3 regions of the Ectobacillus soli genome follow, and region 1 is predicted to be linked to each of the others. Evidence: riboswitches for the same ligand, from Rfam matches in the RefSeq annotation. Region 1 holds a riboswitch; each other region holds the start of a gene.

What was found. Region 1 has a riboswitch for S-adenosylmethionine ahead of ACAN53_RS05515 (O-methyltransferase). Riboswitches for the same ligand answer to the same signal wherever they lie in the genome.
Region 2: linked by a shared signal. The riboswitch ahead of ACAN53_RS09835 (aliphatic sulfonate ABC transporter substrate-binding protein) and the one ahead of ACAN53_RS05515 (O-methyltransferase) in region 1 are both predicted to bind S-adenosylmethionine.
Region 3: linked by a shared signal. The riboswitch ahead of ACAN53_RS12325 (alpha/beta hydrolase) and the one ahead of ACAN53_RS05515 (O-methyltransferase) in region 1 are both predicted to bind S-adenosylmethionine.

The regions. Positions count from the first base shown of each region.
Region 1 is NZ_JBGJZM010000001.1:1,045,770-1,050,625, forward strand. Features, by position in the region: gene ACAN53_RS05505 (sulfate ABC transporter substrate-binding protein) at 1-492, shown strand, start outside; gene ACAN53_RS05510 (MgtC/SapB family protein) at 594-1,295, opposite strand; SAM riboswitch class I at 1,555-1,668, shown strand; gene ACAN53_RS05515 (O-methyltransferase) at 1,772-2,353, shown strand; gene tnpA (IS200/IS605 family transposase) at 2,330-2,680, opposite strand; gene ACAN53_RS05525 (hypothetical protein) at 2,647-3,204, shown strand; gene ACAN53_RS05530 (DUF4395 domain-containing protein) at 3,354-3,785, opposite strand; gene ACAN53_RS05535 (M20 peptidase aminoacylase family protein) at 3,899-4,856, opposite strand, start outside.
Region 2 is NZ_JBGJZM010000001.1:1,918,913-1,923,768, forward strand. Features, by position in the region: gene ACAN53_RS09830 (ABC transporter permease) at 1-480, opposite strand, end outside; gene ACAN53_RS09835 (aliphatic sulfonate ABC transporter substrate-binding protein) at 496-1,467, opposite strand; SAM riboswitch class I at 1,557-1,668, opposite strand; gene ACAN53_RS09840 (hypothetical protein) at 1,750-1,935, opposite strand; gene ACAN53_RS09845 (response regulator aspartate phosphatase) at 1,968-3,041, opposite strand; gene ACAN53_RS09850 (hypothetical protein) at 3,298-4,119, shown strand; gene ACAN53_RS09855 (hypothetical protein) at 4,158-4,451, opposite strand; gene ACAN53_RS09860 (prepilin-type N-terminal cleavage/methylation domain-containing protein) at 4,792-4,856, shown strand, end outside.
Region 3 is NZ_JBGJZM010000002.1:91,189-96,044, forward strand. Features, by position in the region: gene ACAN53_RS12320 (GNAT family N-acetyltransferase) at 1-1,320, opposite strand, end outside; SAM riboswitch class I at 1,639-1,741, shown strand; gene ACAN53_RS12325 (alpha/beta hydrolase) at 1,809-2,582, shown strand; gene ACAN53_RS12330 (GTP pyrophosphokinase) at 2,618-3,313, opposite strand; gene ACAN53_RS12335 (oxidoreductase) at 3,523-4,575, opposite strand.

The DNA of each region.
Region 1 (4,856 bases):
AAAACAGGGAAACAAGATCCTGCTGAGGCCAAGGTATTACTTAGTAAAGTATATAAAAATGTAAAATCACTGGATAAAAGTGGCGAGGAATCAATGTCTACATTTGATAAAGGAGTTGGCGACGTCATCATTACTTATGAAAATGAACTGATTGACCGCATCAAAAAGGGAAATAAGTATGAGGAAATCGTGCCTCAATATACGACCTCAATTGAAAATCCAGCTTCTATTGTCGATAAGTATGTTGATAAGCACGGTACCCGAAAAGTTGCTGAAGCATTTTTGGAATTTCTGTGGACACCGGATGCACAAAAGATATTTGTCCAAAGCGGGTTCCGCTCAGTTGATCCAGACGTGGCTAAAGCCAATGCCAACACATACAAACAACCTGCAGGATTATTCGATACTAATTATCTGGGCGGCTGGAGTAAAGTTGGGAAAGACCTTTATGGCGATGGTGGTATTTGGGATCAAGTTGTTGCCGGGAAGTAATGATTACGTTCATAATTCGAATTTCAAAGGGGTTTGCGTTTTTTGTAGGTTATGAATACAAGGAATGTAACGAAGTAAAGAAGTACTGATTTCAGTACTTCTTAATCCCCTTCTTGTTCAGAAAGAGTTTTCCATCCAATTGCAGTAACGTCGTGTTCCAGACTTAACTTACCAACAATTTGTTCTATTAAAAGAGCTTTCGATTTATCACTATGAAGCAATGCTCTTACGGATACTTTGCTTCCGCTTTCGATTTCTTCACTGTACATTTCTTGTAACGCAAGTCCCTCTGATAGTATCATCCGAGACAGTGCCTCTCGAATGCTTGCTTCATGTTCATCTAAGCAGGATATTGTAATTTCATAGAATAGGTTTTCTTGTGAAAGAGCTTTCGATTTTTTATTCATAAATAACGCAACTGGACGGAGGAGGATATTTGCTAACACGACACCTATAGCTCCTATAATACTTACTTTTATAAAACCTGCTCCAACTAACGTTCCTACGGCCGCAGAACACCATAATGTAGCAGCTGTATTTAATCCACGTACAGTAAACCCTTCTCGCATAATAACACCTGCGCCTAAAAAACCGATGCCGCTAACCACTTGGGCGGCAATTCGAGTTTGACTGTTATCTCCTGGTGTCAAAACAGATAAAATGACGAATAAACATGCTCCCAGTGAAACAAGAGCATTTGTACGTATGCCGGCCATACGGTGTCGCCACTGACGTTCTGTACCAATACATGCACCAGTGAGTATAGCTATAAAGAGCCGAATTACCATGTCTTGCCATGGCATATGTATCATCTCCATACTATATTTGTATTATATAAGGAAGATAACATGATTTCTAATCAATACCCGTATTATGAAGGAATCAGTTAGGAAGCGTCAACTGTTTTCAATATTTTACCGGATATATCAAGCAAGAATGAATAATAAATATACTTGTATAATAGGGGGCTTTAATTGACGAATATGTTGAATAGGTATATTATTAAGAGCAAATCGATAGAAAGTGTATCGTACATACAATTTTCAAATATTGAATATGAAATTCTTATCTAGAGAGGTGGAGGGATAGGCCCTGCGAAACCTCAGCAACCCCTAGTACGTATAGGAAGGTGCTAATTCCAACAGAGTAACTTTTGTTTGCTCTGAAAGATAAGAGGTCGAAAATGTTAGCTCGTGGCCTCTTATAAAAGAGGCCACTTTTTATTTTTTACATGTCATTCGTATACCTATAACAGATTAATAGGAGGGAGTTGTTCAATATGGAAAAAGAGACGTTGATGAAGTCACCAGATATTTACGGTAAAATTGTAGCACATTCGAAATTACTAGGATTTCATCAGTCATGTGATACGAAAACAGGATTTTTATTAAAAGGGCTAGCAGCATCAAAAGCACACGGAACATTTTTAGAGCTTGGGACAGGAGCTGGTGCATCTGCAGCTTGGATTGTTGACGGAATGGACCAAGAGAGTACACTTATTTCAGTGGATATTGATCCTGCGCTTCAAAAAATAGCACACACGTATTTAGGAGACGATAAACGCGTTACATTTCGTTGTGAAGATGCAGCTGTCTTTATTCGAAATATGGAGGAGACGTTTGATTTTATTTTTGCAGATACATGGCCAGGAAAATTTGAACTTTTGGATAAGACGTTAGATCATTTAAATGTAGGTGGATTTTACGTCATTCATGATTTACTTCCTGATATGAGCGTGCCCGAGGAGTACCGTGTGAAAGCACCAAAGCTCATACATAAGTTACGTGAAAGAAGTGATTTAGTCATAACAGAAGTAGATTGGGGTACTGGTATTCTTTTAGCGATAAAGACAACTGAATAGATTGTTCTTTGAACAAAAATAGGCGATGCATTCCCCTTCCAAATCTCCGATTTGGTGGGGTTTAGTCGCCCTCTTATCAACTCTTTTCTTTTTTTCCTTGTCCTCGATGTATTTCTTTATGACATCAATGGTTGCCCCGCCTGTCGATAACACCATGTAACTTTGACTCCAAAAATAAGGTTTCCAGTAAAATTTCTGCAAGTGTTCAGCAAACTCCTTACGGATTAAACGTGAAGTGCCGGTTTTATAGCTATTAATCATTTTAGATAATTGGATTTGAGGGGGAGCATCAAATGATAAATGGATATGGTCGGCTTCTCCATTCATCTCAATCTTATATCATCAACGATACTTGTCACCAAATCATTCAATTTGCCAAAGAGCATAACGCTGATGTTATTGTGTTGGAGTACCTTAAAAAAATGAGAATCCCGAAGGGATTCTATGGAGCCAAGCGTTTACGATTTACATTACGTTACTGGCGCAAAACTGCTATCCAAAACAAGGTAACTGAAATGGCACACTATGTTGGTCTCCGTATTTCCCATATTGTCGCCCGCAATACAAGTGCTTTGGCTTTTGATGGAAGTGGATTTGTCACCCGTAACCCGAAGAAGGATATGGCTACTTTTACAACAGGCAAAGTGTATCATGCTGACCTATCTGCTTCTTACAACATTGGAGCAAGATACTTTATTCGAGAACTCCTTAAACCCTTTTCAGAAATGGAGAGGTTGTCCGTTCAGGCAAAAGTTCCTGAATTGGCAAAAAGAACAAATCAGACCTTATCTTCACTCATTAGTCTTTACTTGGCATTAGAGCCAACAGCGTTGACTCACAGCGAGGTTTAGATCGTATCTAAGATAAGAGAAGCACCTTCCAAGTGCAGTAACATTTGGTGGGTGAGGTTCACTATGTAATGCATCTAACTTAATGTTATTTACACGAACAAAAGGCTGGAAATAAAATAATCCCTCCATATATAGAAGGGATTATTTTATTAAGATTGTTTTATAGATTTCCGATAACGGTATTGTAACCATTGATATCGAATAAAGCAACCAATACAAAAACCAAGAATTGCTACAAATGCAGCAATAGCAACCATTATTGTAAAGATATATGCTACAAGCGTCCAGTTTGCAAGATAACTAATTAGTCCACCAGCTAAGCATGCAATTGCAATAATTTGATTGAATTGTTGTTGATCCCAATCTTCAAGAGCATATTCGGACGGTTTTTTTCTTAAAAATAATTTTGCCAAACGCATTACCGGATTAAACTGAAAGAATAGACCCATAAGACCTGCAACTAACGGGAATGCCAGCAACCATGCTTCACCAGAAATCCATGTCGCTACTACGCTTATTACGATAAACCATTGATTCGTTCTAACTAGAGGACGAGGAATAGACCGAACTGTTTGTGACATTTTATTCATACCTTTCATATAGGGAATATATGAATTTTACATCTTTTTTTATGATTTGTGAAGTGTTTTGTTTTTTTGTATGTCGGATTTTATAAATCAAATTCTATCCTGTTTCATGATGAGTGAAAATCGTTACTTTTGCTTAATCCCAGTAGCGCTTTTTCTGCTAAAGTTGCGAAATAATGGGCAGTGATAGATAGAGCACGTTCATCTAAAGTGAAAGAGGGATGATGCCATTCTTCGGTACCAGACGTCCCCATAAAAACGAAAAAGCCTGGAACCTCCCTTTGGTAGTAGGCAAAGTCTTCTCCTGCCATTGAGGGCTGCGGATCTACAATAGAAAGTCCATTTAAAGTTGCTGCATTTTGGCATAATTCCGTAAGTAGAGAATCATTTTGAATAGACGGCGGTCCTGGATACCAATGTAATGATGCTATCCCTCCCAAGGCAGATGCAACTCCCTGTATAATTTGACGAATTTTCTCAGGAATGGTGTTGCGTACATCGTCTTGAAAGGTTCGAACAGTACCTTCTAATGTAACAGTTCCGGGAATTACATTCCATGTGTTTCTTGCATGGAGGTTTGTTACACTTATTACTGCACTATGAAGGGGATTTATACTTCGACTGACGATGGATTGCAAAGCTAAAATGATGTGAGATGCTGTCACAATTGGATCGATTCCTCTATGCGGAGCAGCTGCATGAGTTCCTTTTCCATCAATTTGAATTTCAAATCGGTCTACACTGGCCATTAGCGGTCCTTCTGTAATCCCAATTGTACCTACAGAGAGATCTGGCTTGTTATGCAAACCAAAAATAGCAGTTACATCGTTTAGTAGTCCTGCCTTTATGACATCTTTAGCCCCACTGCTATTTTCTTCTGCAGCTTGGAAGATGAATCGTACGGTACCTTTAAGATGCGTTTCTTTCTGCTTTAATAAATAAGCAGCACCTAGGATGGAAGCGGTATGAAAATCATGACCGCAGGCGTGCATTTTACCAAGGTTTTTTGAAGCGTAAGGGAGATTTGTTTCTTCAGTAATCGGCAATGCATCAATATCTGCACGA
Region 2 (4,856 bases), 870 kb from region 1:
AATTCCACTTACGATATTTAAATACACGGGGAAGAATACCCCAACAGCAATTAAAACAACCTTTGACTCTTCGCTAATTCCCATCCAAAGGATAAATAGCGGTACCCATGCAAGGGAGGGAATCGAACGAAATGCTTGAATAATCGGGTCTAGGAGTGCCTCAACGGTGCGATTTAATCCTACTAAAGAGCCGAGAACTGTAGCAATGACAATACCAATCGCAAAGCCAGCGGCAATCCGCACTAACGTAAAGCCAATATGCCCCCATAGCGTGCCATCCTGTGCCATCGATCCAATTGTTGCTAGAATAGTAGATGGAGAAGGTAAGAGATGTGCAGAAATGATACCAAACCGACTTGCCCACTCCCAAATAACTAATAATAAAACAGGAAAAATCGTGCCAAGCAACCATTTGGAGCTATTGCCGGACGTCTTCGCCTTCTTTGCGGGAAGTGAAACGACAATTGTTTTTTCACTCATTTGTAATCCTCCTTTTTATTTCACTACTTCCTTCGCGAAAGAAGGCTGAATTAACTCATCAATTGTTTTTTTCGTATCCGTATTTGGCGGAATAATTTTTTCTTTAAGAAGAACAGTAGATGCTCCCTTTAAGGAATCCTTCACTGCATCATTCGGAATAGCATTTGAGAAATCACTGCGTTTTAATTCTAGTTTTGCAATTTCCGGGTCGAGCTTCGCTTCTTTTGCAAGAATTTGTGCTGTTTCTTCCGGATGCGCAAGTGCCCATTTTCTTGCATCTTCATAGGCTTCGAGTACAACTTTGACATAGGCTGGATATTGCTTTGCAAATTCACTTCGTACGTGAAGGAGACTGTACGTATTCCAATCAACTTGTCGTTTAAAGAGTGTTGCTTTTGATTCGAGTTCTACTTTGGCCATATGCGGATCCAAGCCGGCCCACGCATCAATTTGCTTAGTTTGAAGAGCAAGTGCACCGTCCGTATGCTGCAAGTTAATTAACTGAACATCCTTCGAAGACAAACCTGCTTCATCTAGTGCGCGCAGTAAGAAAATATGTGGATCTGTTCCGAATGTAGCGGCAACCTTCTTGCCCTTTAAATCTGCAACTGATTTTACGGATGAATCAGGTAGCGTAACGAGTGCGGTCCATTCTGGCTTCGACGCAACATAAACACTCTCAATCGGTGCTCCCTTTGCCTTCGCAATTAGTGCTGCACCTCCTGCAGCAGAACCAAAGTCCACACTGTTACTATTCAAAAATTCTAATGCCTTATTACTTCCTTGACTTAATACATATTTAACTGGAACTCCGTCTTTCGCTAATCGTTTTTCTAAGAAGCCTTGATCTTTAAGCACGAGACTTAGCGGAGAATAATACGCATAATCGATTCGAATTTCCTTTGGCTTTGCGGTAGCTGCGTTTGATTGGCAGCCCGTGATCAGTAGTGTGAATACAAGTAGAACAACTGCAATGATTTTCTTCATGTAACTTCCCCCTTGTTTTTGTCCCCATTTCCAAATAAAAAAGTCGACCTCATCTAGATAAGAGGTCGACTTTACATACCAGATCGTCCCTCTCATCTTTCAGAATAAGTATTCTGCTGGAATTAGCACCGTTTGAAGCTTTCGCATTCAATGGTTGCCGAGACATCTTAGGGCCAGTCCCTCCGTCTCTCTGGATAAGAGTGTTATATTTAATTATTATTAAACTTATAGGTTTTATTATATTTATAGTTCACAGAAATGTCAAAATATTTTTTTGCTTATTTAAATTAACTGAATAATGAAGATAAAAAGCACTAACAAAAAAGAGAGATTCACTCTCTCTTTTCCCTTCTCATGGTACCACGTTTCACCATGATCCTTTACCTGCATATGAAGCGCCGCTTTTATCGTTTGATTTGGAGATGTATCAGTGAGTCTGTTACCACCTGTTACGAGAAAAACGACCAATAGGCTGACACCTACTACCTATATCAAATTTTTTAAAGCAAAGCCTCTTTCTCATACGATTTTTTCTTTGCCTCATGACTTGTTAAGAAGTATGCACTTGCTTGTTCAAAAAAGCTGTGACGATGTAACGCTACGGCTACCATATCGCAATATTCTTCCACATACTTCCAAAGCCCTTCTTTTTTAAAGTAAAGGATAGCCTTACGTACCGCTTGCTCTAGTCTTTCGACTGGATATACGGTTACGACTGCTTTAAGAACGGAAAAATGATGCTTATATTCTTCATCACAAGATTTCATTCCTTCTGAAATTAAATCTTGTGCTTTACGATCCATGCCAAGCTTATTGTATTCTCTCGCAAGGAGAAACATTGTTTTCGGATTATCTTTTACTGCCTCTAGCAAATACGGGATAGCCAAATTAGATAGGCCTTGTTCAGCATATAAGAATCCTAGATTGTGACTTACTTTTAGAATGAGTTTCTTCTCATCTAACTTAAGTAATTGCTTTAACGAAGTAAGAAAATAAGTTTCTGCTTGGTCGAATTGCTTTAATAAAATGCAACTAAGACCCAGAACATTATCGCAAGAAGCTATATTTCGTTCATATCCGAAATTCTCTAAATAAAAGTAGCGTGCATTCGTGATATAACGAATCGAGTCTAGCGGTTGGTGTATATGATAATAAAACGTACCCACGCGGTAATAAAATTCTGCTTTTTCCGCTCCATCTGGAACGAAATCAAGTAAGACTTCCGCCTTTTGATAGTGAATACGTGCATCGCTATATTGACCGTTGTTCATCGCATAAATACCTTTAAACAAATGATAGTAATAAGTAAGGAAATCATCCATACTACTTTCATCTTTTTCAATATTTTGTACGGAGGAATCAGCATGTACCAAACTTTTTACGAGAATGCTATGACGGAAATCGAGAAGTGAATAATAGAGGAGTACGTTTTGATTTTCTTCCATATAAGAAAGCTTTATCTCAACTTCACGTTTATACTCCTCAGCCTTATTCACATGCTGCGAACGAATAGCTTGATACCATTCATTTAATAGATTTGTGATGTATGCGCTACTAATTACTTGAACTGACATCGCAATCTTCCTCCCTTATATTGTAAAGGTAGATTAATATTAGCAAATAAAAGATCATATGTATATTATTTTACTAAATATTTTTCTAAATAGTAACTTTTATTATTATAATAAAAGTTTTATACGTTATATTCTTTCATTTTGCATACTATTTAAGATTATTTTCAGGGATAGGATTCCTTTTCTTCCAACCTATTTCATGTTACGATAATAACAATTTTGTAGACCTGTGTTAGGTTAGATAAGGATGATTATAATGGGAACTTTTTTGATTACCCTACTCGTAACGAGTTTTATACAGCTTTGTTCCTGTGTTGGTGTAATTTTATTAATTGGGTTTGTGCTAGGTTTTTTTCAAGATTTGTCGCGCAGATATTGGACGTCTACATTTGGACGAACTGGCTTTCTACTTACTGCTTGGATTGGAACACCTATTCATGAACTTGGTCATGCAATGATGTGCCTTGTCTTTAGACATAAGATTGTAAGTGTACAGTGGTTTCCGACAAATACGCAAGGAGGACAGCTTGGCTTTGTCAGTCATACCTATAACCCGAACAGCTTATATCAAAGAATCGGGAACTTTTTCATTGGAGTTGCTCCTGTATTTAGCGGCATTGCGGCACTTGTCATTCTCATGTATTCCTTCGTTCCACAATCCTATCAATTGTTAATGAAGGATATATCAGCTATAAAAATGGATGGAAATTCCAGTGATGTTGCAAATCACATCTTTTCATCAGCTTTTGTATTATGGAAAAGTCTGTTTACAGTAACTAACTTCGCCCATCCTTCTTTTTTACTATTTCTATTTTTATCTGTTTGCATTTCTACTCATATCGCCCTAAGTCGTCCTGATATTGATGGTGCACTAAGTGGTGTAATCACGATTTTTATCGTCCTTCTTGTAATAAACGGAGCATCTAGCTTTCTTCATCTATCTAGCTATGGTCTCATGCAACTGCTTGGAACTTTCAATGCCTATGTACTTGTTTTTTCCAGTGTGGCGCTCATTTTTTCTTTTATGAGCTTACTAATAAGCTATATCATGTTCACGATAAAAAGGATTCTTCCATAAAAAGAGCGTTCTTAGTTAATGAGAACGCTCTTTGTTCATTATGAAATAAAAGTTAACCCGTACACCAATCCGTACCAAATGATTGGAAACAAACTCCATAATACAGTGTTACGGTAGTTTCCTTTCATATACTCTCTCCAAGCCATGAATGCGCTAACAATGATAAAAATCGGATAGCTTCCGATAACTAGCCATAGGGGCATTACCAATTCTGCAATGGCAAAAATAAATCCCATAACCCAAATGACTAGTGTACATGCTAGTAGTACCTCGCTTAGTATCAGCCATATAAATACCAGGCGCTTTCCATTTGACATTTCAACCTCTCCCATTCTACACCTCCTAGCTGTCATATTTTATTATTTATCTCAAATGACTCCTTGAGTAAATTTTTTTATATCGATATAACACTAGAATTTCTCTGCTATTTACATTGTATTTGTTTTATTTTATTATTTCCATTTAAATTTTGTAAAAATAAAATCAGTATACAATCCATTCCTTACTCTTGTACTTTTTTTCTCCATTCTTTACATACACCTTCACCCTGTAAATGGTACAATATTACTGGGAAATCTTACTTTTTGAACACTTTTGAATCTAATAATTGAATTCCCCCCAAATCGTACGTAATTATAATCTATTTATACTTAAAGTAAGGACGGTGAAGCGATGCACATATTGCGAAATGAACATGGTCTCACTTTAGTCGAATTGCTTGCTGTTGTTGTTATTTT
Region 3 (4,856 bases), on a different contig from region 1:
AGCCTGCGGCAGGTTACCTACTGTCCCTGCAATAACCGTATATACTTGATTTTCGACGGCTCGTGCTTGGGAGCAATACCGAACACGTAAATACCCTTGGCGGTCTTCTGTGCAAAATGGTGTGAAAATAATTCGTGCCCCCTGATCAACTGCGATACGTGCAAGCTCCGGAAATTCGATATCATAACAAATTTGGATCGCAATTTTCCCACAATCCGTATCGAATACTTTTACCTCATCACCTTCACTAATGCCCCACCATTTTGTCTCATTAGGTGTTACATGTAACTTATATTGCTTTTCAATCGTTCCATTTCGGCGGAACAGATAGGCAATATTGTATATTTTCCCATCCTCTTCGACAAAATGAGAGCCACCAATAATATTAACATTATACTTTACAGCTAAATCTGTAAACAAACTGATATAACTCTCGGTATACTCTGTAATTCGTTGCACCGCTAAGCTAGGGGCTTTTTCATGCATAAATGACATCAACTGCGTCGTAAAGATTTCTGGAAATACGGCAAAATCAGAATCTGCATCAGATGCAACACCTGTGTAGTATTCCACTTGCGTTGCAAATTCATCAAAGGAATGAATTTGCTTCATCATATATTGGACCGCACAAATCCGCACGGGAAACGATGTTTTATAATAGCGCTTCGTATTCGGCTGATAATCTACGTTATTCCATTCCATTAATGTGGCGTATCGCTTCGATGCCTTATCATCGGGCAAGTATCCTGGGTTAATCCGCATTAACGTGAAGCCGTTTAATGCTTGAAACGATAAAACAGGATCGTATATTTTGTGCAGAATAACCTCATCAACATATTCTCTTGGAGATAATGTATCCGAATATTTATGATAATTGGGGATCCGTCCCCCAATAATTATGCTTTTTAAATTGAGGCGACGAGCTAAATCCTTACGTGCTTCATACAATCGATACCCGATTTTCATGCGACGATAGGCAGGATGTACCATAACCTCAATTCCATACATGTTATAGCCATCCGGATTATGATTCGTTATATATCCGTTATCTGTAATATCATCCCATGTGTGACGATCATCATATTCATCAAAGTTAATGAGCAGGCTAGAGCAAGAACCAATAATCTCTCCCTCAAACTCTGCACAGAATTGGCCTTCTTGGAAATGTTCCAAGTGACTCTCCAATTGTGCCCTTGTCCATGGCTCCATTCCAGGAAAGCAGGAAGCCTGCATGGCAATAATACTATCGATATCTCGATACTCAATATTTCGAATTAAAATTTTCTTCTCAAACTTTTTTAAATCTAATTGATCGGACATACTATGAACTCCTTTTTATTCCGTTCTCTTTCATAATTTCTCTATTATAAATACGGTTTACACTTAGTAGTATACCTCATTTTACCTATTATGATTTTATGAGACGAATCATATGACTACAATTTTAATTACAACCATGCGTTTATAATCAAAATACCACGAGCATAAAGTGAAACTTCTCACCGCGGGGTTCAAAAGCCTTCTTAATACGGGATAAAATTACTTTATATACCTTTATCCTATGTTGACTTTACTGACACGAGATGATAGGATAATAAAAACAAACTAAACCGATTGGAATTAAAAATACAACTGTATATATTATCAAGAGTGAACGAGAGATCTGGCTTGATGACTTCACAGCAACCTCCCCTAGGAAAGGTGCTTCTACCAGCAAAGCAGATGCTTTGGTTGATAAAATGGTACCACTCTTTTTGCAACCAAATGCAGGAAGGGTTTTTTATTTTACTAAAAAGGAGACATGTACATTGAAGAAATCCTATTCTATACTACCAGGAGCAGAACCGTTTTTCTTTAAAGGCAATGAAATTGGTATTTTAGTTTCACACGGATTTAATGGTACACCGCAAAGTATGCGATACGTTGGCGAAAGGCTTGCGGAAAGAGGATTTACGGTGTTAGGTGTTAGATTAGCAGGACACGGTACGCATTACGAAGATTTGGAGCGATGTTACTATGAGGACTGGATTCGAAGCCTTGAAGAAGGATATGAATTCCTTGCAAAACATTGTAAGTCTATTTATATCGTCGGACAATCCATGGGCGCCACTCTTGCCCTCACGCTTGCCCAATCCCATACATGTGCTGGCGTTATCAGTATTAATGCTGCATTCTCAGTTCCGTGCTATGAAGTCTATGATGCTACGAATTCGCCTAAATATATTGACGAATCAGCTCCCGATATGAAAGATTCCTCTGTGTATGAAATCGTCTATGATACCGTTCCCGTTTCATCCATTTTGCAGCTCCTTCGTCTCATTCCATTTGCGAAAGCAAGACTCTCCTCGGTTCATTGTCCCGTCTTGCTATTGCATTCAGAAGAAGATCATGTCGTACCAGCCCATTCTGCATATCAAGTCTATGATGCCATCGGCTCTTCACAAAAAAAATTCATACCTTTAACAAATTCATATCACGTTGCCTCCATGGATTTCGATAAAGATAAGATTGTAAACTACTGCACACAATTTATCGAAGGAAAATTAAGCCTTCCTACTTCCTACAAGGCATCCACTGTCTAAAAAACGAGCATCGGAATAATCCGATGCTCGTTTTTTTACATAAGACTAAGAAGAGAACCTTCATTGACCTTCTTCTTAGACGAATCTTTCCGATCTTTCCGATCTTTATCTTTTATTTCATCCATTTCCTCTTTAAGCCGTTTCATTTTCGCATCCAAATATTGAATCATTTCTGCGGTCTCTTTTAATTGGTCAGTCAAATGTTTCGGAACTGTTTGATCAAATTTGTAATAAATCTTATGCTCCAGGCTTGCCCAGAAATCCATCGCTACGGTTCGAATTTGAATTTCCACCTTCACATGCTCAGTTCGTGTGGAAAGAAACACTGGCACTTCCACAATAAGATGCAGACTCTGATAACCATTTGGCTTTGGATGCTTAATATAATCCTTTACACGTAACACTTTAATATCATCTTGACCCTGAACAATATCATAAATTTTATAAATATCGGAAACAAAGGAGCATGTGACACGAAAACCAGCGATATCATGAATATGCCCTTTCGCATTCTCCACTGTAATAGCAAGTCCTTTCCGTTCTAGCTTACTTACAATGCTTTCAGGGCTTTTAATTCTTGATTTAATATGTTCGATTGGATTGTGCTGATGTACAAATTGAAATTCTTCATTTAAAATCGTTAATTTCGTATCCATTTCATCTAACGCAAATTTATATACAAATAAGAAATTTGTCCATTCTGCAATTTGATCTTGAATGATGTGTTGCATAACAGGTATCACCTTTTCTCTTATTTTCTGATACTATTTTCACTGTATCAGAATACAGTGAACTTTGCATGAAATCTGTATGAATAGTTCATGACAAATTCATTGCAAAATCCGCTAATTTAACGTCACATTGTTGCTAGTATGTACGGATCATTCTTTCTCTTGCAGGATTTTAGTAATCGCATCCCTAACGAGTTGATGATCCCTTCTTAGGATAACCTAGAAACCGTAACCGTACGGCGCTCCCGACTACTTTGCATAGCTGCATGGATAATTGTAATCGTCTGTAAGCCGTCATCTGCCGTAACTGGATTCGATTTTCCAAAGCGTATATGCTCATAAATGCCCTGGTAATAGGCTGCATAATTGCCTTGCACCGTTGCGATTCGTTGCTCCGTCATCGTCCCGTCCTCTTCTGTTATCAGTCGCCCATACATATCCGGTTCATCTTTACCAAAATCTTTACCCAACGGGTTTTCTCCAGCTCTTAACTTACTTTCCTGTATATCGAGCCCATACTTTATATAACTTCCTTTACTACCATGTATGAGAAATTTTGGTCCTTGTCCCATTACAATGGATCCGGAATGAAGTACAACACGTAAGTTTTCGTAACCCATTATAATATGAAAATAATCATCGACCTCCCCGCCTTTTCGCTGGGCGAACACATCGGCCATCACAAACTGTGGCATCCCGAACAGATGCAAGGCTTGGTCAATTAAATGTGAGCCTAAATCATATAACATACCTGCTCCCTTACCTATTTTTTCCCTCCAGCGATCACGCACATGAGGACGAAAACGATCAAAATGTGCTTCGTACGTCGTAATTTCTCCTACTATACCCTTTTGTATTAATTTTTTTATCGTCAGAAAATCATTATCCCAACGTCTATTTTGATACACGCTGAGCATTACACCTTTCTTCTTTGCAAGTGAAATTAATTCAACTGCCTCACTTGGTTCAATAACCATTGGCTTTTCTACAATGACATGCTTTTCATGTAGAATACTTTCTTTTGCCATTTCATAATGCAGGCTATTCGGCGTCGTAATGACAACCAACTCAATTGAATCATCTTGCAAAATTTCATCGATTGTAGAAACAACCCTGACATTTCCCATATCACGGTGAACCCGCATAGCATCACTCGACATGATAGCTACTAGCTCAAATTCATCTAACACACGTAAAAACGGTGCATGAAAGGTTGCCCCTGAAAATCCATATCCGATTAGACCGACTTTAATTGCATTCATTTCATTTCCTCCTCCGTTCCATCTGCTATAATCAGTTTTACATCATATGTTTCTAGTTGTTCCTGTAATTCTACTGGCGGTGCTTCGTCCGTAATGACGACATGAATACTTTGTAAACTTTCTACTGTATGTAAAAATACCTTCTGAAATTTCGAATGATCTGTTACCTGCTTGAATCATCTCTTTTTTTCACATAGGCTTACTCTTTAGCATCCCCATAATCCGTTGTAATCTTTCTCGTTGCAGCATAGCAATCCTCCATCCCCTGTTTACGCTCAGCG